DNA from 2 places in the Gilliamella sp. ESL0405 genome. Region 2 is predicted to be linked to the other one. Evidence: riboswitches for the same ligand, from Rfam matches in the RefSeq annotation. Region 2 holds a riboswitch; the other holds the start of a gene.
What was found. A riboswitch is a leader RNA that binds a small molecule or an ion and turns the genes downstream of it on or off. The one in region 2 is predicted to bind thiamine pyrophosphate.

Region 1: linked by a shared signal. The riboswitch ahead of thiB (thiamine ABC transporter substrate binding subunit) and the one ahead of thiM (hydroxyethylthiazole kinase) in region 2 are both predicted to bind thiamine pyrophosphate.

The regions. Positions count from the first base shown of each region.
Region 1 is NZ_CP048265.1:1,059,560-1,063,617, reverse strand. Features, by position in the region: gene thiQ (thiamine ABC transporter ATP-binding protein ThiQ) at 1-235, opposite strand, end outside; gene thiP (thiamine/thiamine pyrophosphate ABC transporter permease) at 222-1,790, opposite strand; gene thiB (thiamine ABC transporter substrate binding subunit) at 1,804-2,802, opposite strand; TPP riboswitch at 2,843-2,950, opposite strand; gene GYM74_RS04715 (hypothetical protein) at 2,994-3,638, opposite strand; gene argS (arginine--tRNA ligase) at 3,823-4,058, shown strand, end outside.
Region 2 is NZ_CP048265.1:671,162-675,219, reverse strand. Features, by position in the region: gene trpS (tryptophan--tRNA ligase) at 1-654, shown strand, start outside; gene trkA (Trk system potassium transporter TrkA) at 772-2,133, shown strand; TPP riboswitch at 2,171-2,273, shown strand; gene thiM (hydroxyethylthiazole kinase) at 2,322-3,110, shown strand; gene thiE (thiamine phosphate synthase) at 3,120-3,776, shown strand; gene thiD (bifunctional hydroxymethylpyrimidine kinase/phosphomethylpyrimidine kinase) at 3,773-4,058, shown strand, end outside.

The DNA of each region.
Region 1 (4,058 bases), 390 kb from region 2:
GCTGAAATAGCATAGATGTCGGACGTTCGCTCGGTGGCAAATGGGTAACATTTTGTTGATTAAGAATGATATCTCCACATTGAGGATAAACAAAGCCGGCAATAAGATTTAATAGCGTACTTTTACCTGCGCCACTAGGACCAACGACAATCACCCGCTCTTTAGCGGCGATGTTGAAGTCAAAATAGGTTTTGAAATCATCGTGCTGATAACTGATTTGGTTAAGTTCGATCATCATCTATCACAACCAATATACTTAAAGATAAGATTAATAGAAAAGCAGCAGTAACCATACTATCATGATAATAATAATATGATATTTGCTCGTATAAATAATAAGGTAATGTGATCACCGATTGCCCACCAAACAACGCAATCACACCAAAATCGCCCAACGATAAAATCATTGAAAATGCAAAACTCATCATAATCAATTTTTTTAATGCTTTAAATTCGATTAAATAAAAATGCTTTAAACCGGTAATATTGAGCGATTGGCTAAGCTGCCAGTAACGCAAAGTAACATCATACATGGGTGCGGCAAGATTTTTAAGCACAAAAGGTAATGCCATAAGCCCATTACAAAGCATAACCAACAGACAAATAAACAGCGTATTTTCGGCGTAACGAAATAGCAGTAAAAAAAGCCCCGATGCTAAAACCATACTGGGAATAACCAAAATTAACGAGCCGATCATCATTAAATAATTACTCAATTTTGTCTGCTGGAAAACAAGTAAACGGCTATTCGTCCAAAGTAGCGACAAGCCTAACAACATAGCAATCATCGCTGAGCCTAAAGCAATCAAAATGGAGTACATTAACGCTGATAGAAAAGATTGATTAATCGCAGATAAGCGAAAATAATAAATCCCTTCAACCAGTACCGTCAGCATCGGAAGGAAAATAAATAGCACACCTACCCAAATGATGATTCTACATAAAAAACCTAAATAACCCGGTATGGCGAGTTGATAATCGGCTTTAACAAATTTTATGCTAAGTTTCTTTTGTTGATTCAATTTTTGCATCAACAAAATAAAAGTTATACAGCACACAATCTGCAACGCTGAAAGCACAACCGCTTGCATAATGTCAAAATCACGGATAGATTGATAGATTGCCACTTCAATTGTGGTAAACTTTGGTCCCCCACCCAGCGCAAGCACAACGGCAAAACTGGAAAAACAAAGCATAAAAATTAATGCTGCCATAGGTAAGATTTGCCGGCGCAACAAAGGCCATTCAATCAGTTTAACAAAGGCAAAATGAGAAAAATTAAGCTGCGCTGCTAACTGTTTATGTTCGACCGGCACACTTATTAACGTTCGATAAAATAAACAGCAGGCATAGGGAAAATTCAAAAAAACATGCGCCAATAAAATACCCTGTAACCCATAAATCGACAGCGAATAAGGTAAATTAAGAGACTGAAAAAAAACCGATATTAGACCCTGCTTGCCATATACCGACAATAGTCCGGTAACAACCACTAGTGTTGGTAAAATAAAGGTGATCGGCATCAGCTTTAATAGCAGTGCTTTGCCTTTAAAATCAACCATTGATAAAGCTTTCGCCATTAATAATGCAAAGCCGATAGATAAAACAGTCGATAACAGTGATTGATAAAACGTTATTGCTAGAATATGTAATAAATAACTATCAAAATAGACAGTTAAATTATCAGACTCTATGGCAAAGCGAACTAGTGCAAAAAGCGCCGTTGCTAATACCATAAAAATAAAACTAGCGGCGCCAATACCTGCCATTAGCGGTTTTATTTTAAACATCAAATTAACCGTTTTATTTGATCACCGCTGATTGCCATTCACGAATCCACGCTTTTTGATGCTTGCTAACTTGTTCTGCATCAAATTCCAGCGGCTTGTCTATCGGTTTAATTTGATCAAAAGCCGGAGGTAAATCAGTTTTGATAATTGGATACATAACATTTTTTTCAGCAAATAAACGCTGCACTTGAGGTGTTAATAGATATTTTAAAAATTGGCGAGCCAATGGAACTTCTTGGCTATATTTGATAATACCGGCTACCTCAACTTGACGATAATGTCCTTCATCAAAAATGGCCGCTACATAGCGATAATCGTTATCATTTAAAATATGCGCAACCGGTGAAGTGTTATAACTCAACACAAAATCAGCTTCGCCTTTCAAAAACATATTGTAAGACTCGCTCCAACCTTTGGTTACTGTAACGGTATTTTTCGCTATTTTTTGCCACGCTATGGCGGCATCATCACCATAAACTTTCTTCATCCAAAAAAGCAATCCTAAACCGGGTGTACTGGTTCTGGGATCTTGATAAATAATTTTCCAATTTGGCTTGTTATCAACTAATTGATGTAAAGATTGAGGTGGATGTTTAATTTTCTCTTTATTATAAATAAAGGCAAAATAACCATAATCATAAGGCATAAAATCTTCATTCCACCAATCGGTATTTAAGTTATCCGGTTTCTCAATTTGATGAGGTATAATGATATCGGTAAGTTTAGCTTGTTCTATCAGATTGTTATCTAACCCCAAAATTACATCAGCATTGGTTTTATCACCTTCAAGCCGAATACGATTTAGAATCGATACACCGTCTCCCAATGTTATCACATCAAGTTGACAGTCACACTGCGCCTCAAAACCTTTTTTGATCGCTTCACCAGGACCCCACTGTGACATAAAAGAGTTATAACTATAGACGGTTAAAGTTGGCTGCTCAGCAAAGACAGCGCCGGCAAAGCACAATAAAGGAAAAACAATAGACAATAACAGATTGTGACGAAACATTTTGCCTCCAAAATAGTAAGTAAAAGACAAAAGGTTTGAGCAGATATTATAACTCAAATCCCTCCGCTGGCATGATCCAGTTCAGGTTCGACGGGTTATGTTAGCAAGTTAACATTCTCAGCCCAACTCGGCACCCCGTTGAGAACGATATTAGTTTAGAGGCTCAAGGTTTAATTGTAAATAGTTACCCTTCACTGTTGCCATTCAAATTTCTCTGCCATTTTGGAAGAGACTAATTTAAATTGCCCTTGATTAATCTGATATACCTGTTCTTTATAAAATTCCGGCTTAGGATCTATATATTCATAGTCCTCATCATAATAGTAAGTCACAAACTGTTTTAGGTTTATTGTTAAATCTTCATTGACAGAAAATTGATTAAAACTACTAACATCTTCATAGCGATATTGACTATCTAAAAGCAAAGCATCAATCAATTTACCTTGTTCATCGTAACTATTTAGTTGAATATTTAACATCTGGGTATCAGCTTCACCATAACCATTGTAAATTATCACTTTATAGAGATAATTATCCTGAACAAAGCCACCTACTACGTAATAGCGGATATCTTGTGTAAATCGATCATATCCAAAAGACTCATTTTTAATCGGAAAATTGATTTCTTGCTCATTCAAGAGTTGAGTGAGTTTTGAATACTTGTCCAAAAAGATAGCGTAACCATCATTATCTTTTTTATAGTATTTTATAAATTGTGAAGAAGTTATGGGGAGTTTTAGGTTTGGCACAGTGTCGGGGGCTTGAGCAAAGACTAAAGCAGAAAAAAATAAAAATATATTGACAATTACACTCCATTTAACAAATTTTTGGAACATTTATCACTCTCTTTATTTATGCAATTTATTTTGAACATAAAGTAATCTATGTCACGCTAATTTACAATAATTTTATCTTATACAAACACGCTGTATTTACTTGTCCTTAACTAATCCCACAGTGACAATTTATCAATTTACCAGTATTATATTGGGCATTTTATTACAATCAATTAGGTTTAGTGTGAATATTCAACAATTATTAATGCAACGCATTTCACAAGCAATGATTATGGCAGGCGCCGATAAAAACAGCGACGCGCTAATCAAACAATCTGCTAAAGTACAATTTGGTGATTATCAAGCTAATGGCATTATGTCTGCCGCTAAAAAGTTAGGCATGCCACCAAGAGAGCTTGCTGAAAAAGTATTGCAACATCTTGATATCAACGATATCGCTGATAAAGTTGAGATTGCCGG
Region 2 (4,058 bases):
TCACGCCATAGTGAGAATATTAATGCCGGTTTATTTGATTATCCGGTGCTTATGGCTGCCGATATTTTACTTTATCAAGCTAATTTAGTGCCAGTTGGTGATGATCAAAAACAACATCTTGAGTTATCACGTGATATTGCGATGCGCTTTAATGCGCTTTATGGTGAGATATTTACGGTACCAGAGCCCTTTATTCCGAAAGTCGGTGCTAGAGTGATGTCACTTCAAGAACCGACTAAGAAAATGTCTAAATCAGATGAAAACCGTAACAACGTCATTGGTTTACTTGAAAATCCAAAAGATATTGAGAAAAAAATTAAGCGAGCCATGACCGATTCTGATGAGCCACCGGTTGTACGTTATGATTTAAAAAATAAAGCGGGAGTTTCTAATCTGTTAGATATCTTAACCGGCATCACGGGCAAACCGATAATTGAGCTTGAAAAAGAGTTTGAAGGCAAAATGTACGGCCACTTGAAAACTGAAGTAGCAACACAAGTTATTGATATGTTAACGGCTTTACAAGCTAAATATCACCAATACCGTGACGATGAAACGTACCTGTTTTCAATTATGCGTGAAGGTGCTGATAAAGCACGCTCAAAAGCTGAGCCGACGTTGAGAAAAGTGTACGATGCTATCGGTTTTGTATAACAACGATTCGAAAGACGACACAAGTCGCGATAAACATTGAACAATATTAATTGGCTTTAGTAAGCAAAAAAGTTGACACTGTAAGCTTTAAAGCCATTTAACTATTATGGGTTAACAATGAAGATTATAATTCTTGGTGCAGGACAAACCGGCAGTGCGCTGGCAGAGTATCTGGTAACCGATAAACAAAACGATGTCACTGTGGTTGATGAAGATCACGAAAAATTGCAATCTTTGCAAGAGCGTTTTGATTTACAAGTCATTGTAGGAAAATCTTCTTATCCACAAGTGTTGGAAAGCGCTGGTGCTGAATCGGCTGATATGCTCGTTGCGGTTACCAATTCTGACGAAGTTAATATGATGGCTTGTCAGATTGGTCATGTCATGTTTAACATTCCGCAAAAAGTCGCCCGCATTCGTGCGCCGGAATACAATGATGAACGATACCCTTTTTTCAATAAAGATTGTATTAATATCGATCACATTATTGCACCAGAAAATTTAATCACAAATCATATCAGTCAATTAATTCAATATCCCGGCGCTCTACAGTTTGCCTCGTTTTATGATAATCGGGTCTGTCTAGTTGCTGTTACTGCATATTATGGTGGCGCTTTAGTCGGTAGTGAACTGTCCGAACTCAAAGAGCATCTCCCGCATGTTGAAGCTCGAGTGGTGGCGATTTATCGCCAAAATCGCTTTATTCGTCCATTAGGCTCTACACTTATTGAAGCCGGTGATATGGTCTACTTTATTACTCCTCCGGTGAATATTAAAGCGGTAACCAGCGAGCTACAACGGTTAGAGAAACCTTACAAGCGAATTATAATTAGCGGTGGTGGCGGGGTTGCGGTTGCCTTAGCTAAGCGGTTAGAAAACGACTATCAAGTCAAGTTGATTGAGCGGGATGCGGAACGGGCAGAATTTATTGCTGAACAGTTAGTTAATACCACCGTTTTACATGGTGAATCGTCCGACCAAGAGCTTTTATCGCAAGAACAAGTCGAATTAACCGATCTGTTTATTGCTGTAACCAGCGATGATGAATCAAATATTATGTCTTCAATGCTGGCCAAAAGAATGGGCGCCAAAAAAGTTATTGTCTTAATCCAAAAACAGGCTTATTTGGAATTGATTAATGATAGTGTGATTGATATTGCTATCTCCCCACAACACGCAACGATTTCAGAGCTACTGAGTCATGTAAGACAAACCGGCGTTGTAAAAGTGATTTCACTTCGACAAGGCGAATCGGAAATTGTCGAAGTGGTGGCTAATGGCACCAATGAGAGCTCGAAACTGGTCGGCAAAAATATCAACGGACTAAAATTACCGTCCGGCGCAACCATTGGGGCTGTTGTTCGCGGTGAAGATGTCATTATCGTCAACACGGATTTAACTATTGAAGATGGCGATCATTTAATCATCTTCCTACCGGAAAGAAAAGTGATAACAGATATCGAAAGATTATTACAATAGCTTGTTTAAAACCGATAGTAAGTTCATAATAACTGAAAAATTTGACTCGGGGTGTTTTTTGCCTTTTGCAAAAAACTGAGAGTTTACCCGTTGAACCTGATCTGGATCATACCAGCGTAGGGAAGTCTGAGCCACATTGCGCTTAATCTGGCAAATTCTTCCCAATAAATAGATGATAAGGAATGAATATGTCACAAGCCAAAATGTTTGATTTAGCCCAAGCCACCCCCTTTATTAATAACGTTAAACAACAACATCCCCTCGTCCACTGTATAACAAATGATGTAGTACAAAATTTTACTGCCAATGTATTACTGGCTATTGGCGCATCACCTGCAATGATTGTTGCCAAGCAAGAAGTTGCCGATTTTGTTAGCGTTGCCAGCAGTTTATTGGTTAATATTGGAACAATTGAGGATAATATTGCGCAAAGCATGCTGCTTGCTGCAAAGCAAGCACAACAAAGTCAAACACCATGGGTGCTTGATCCGGTCGCTGTTGGTCCCGCATTGCCTTATCGAACCGCAATAGCTCATCAATTATTGGCATTTCAGCCCACTGCCATTCGCGGTAATGCATCAGAAATTTTGGCATTAAGCGGTGAGCAATCTTGCTCAAATGGGCCTGATAGCCAAGATTCAACCGAACAGGCGCTTGAAGCGGCAAAGCAGTTAGCACAAAAGTATCAAACCATTGTTGCAATGACCGGTGATATTGATTATGTGACTAACGGTCAAATCACATACCGCATTGAAGGGGGTGATATTGCATTGACGAAAGTAACCGGAACCGGTTGCTCACTGTCGGCAATGGTGGCGGCCTTTATCGCTAGCTCAGACGATACGTTATTAGCTTGTGCTTCGGCCTGTTTAATGATGAAAAAAGCGGGTGAACAAGCTAACAAACACCATGGCTTAGGCAGTTATGCCGTATCAATTATCGACACGCTTTCACTGTTTAATTCACACCATGGATAAGGAAATCTGATGAAAAAACAATTGAATTTGGACTTATATTTAGTTCTCGATCCCTTATTGTGTGGTGGTATTAATGGTATGGTAAACACGACCCAAATTGCTGTTGCTAATGGCGTTACTGCTGTGCAGTTAAGATCTGAGCAAGCGCTAACAGGTAAAGCGTGGTATCATGCCGCCTTAGCACTGAAAACCGCACTAGCCGACACCCCTGTCCCACTATTTATTAATGACCATATTGATATTGCACTCGCTATTGACGCAGATGGAGTCCATATTGGGCAAAGTGATCTGCCTGTCGATGTTACTCGCCGTTTAATCGGTAAGGATAAATGGTTAGGGTTCTCAGTTTCCAATCAAGAGCAACTTAATGCGGTTGACTGGCAACAAGTCGATTATTTGGGAATTGGCCCAATCTTTCCAACATCAACCAAAAAAGATGCGGCAACAGCTATGGGAATTGAGCAGCTGACTCAACAAGTAAAACTGAAAAAATGCCCTGCTGTAGCCATTGGTGGCATTGATATCAATAATATTAGCCAAGTTATTCAAACAGGTATTGACGGCGTTGCCGTGGTTTCCGCCATTTGTGGACAAAAAAATGTCGCACAGGCAACCGCATCGCTGATTAATAAAATACAACAAGCTCGACAGGAAAAAATATTATGACAACAATCGCCTTAACCATCGCCGGCTCCGACCCAAGTGGTGGTGCCGGTATTCAAGCTGATTTAAAAACATTTTCAGCATTAGGCGCTTATGGGATGTCGGTAATTACTGCTCTCACTGCGCAAAGCACTCAAGGCGTTGATGACGTGCTGGCTATATCGCCACAATTTGTTGAAGCGCAGTTTAATACGCTATATCAGGATATCAACATCGACAGTGTTAAAATCGGTATGTTGATGAACAAAGAGATAGTGTCGACGGTCTATCATTTATTAAAAAATA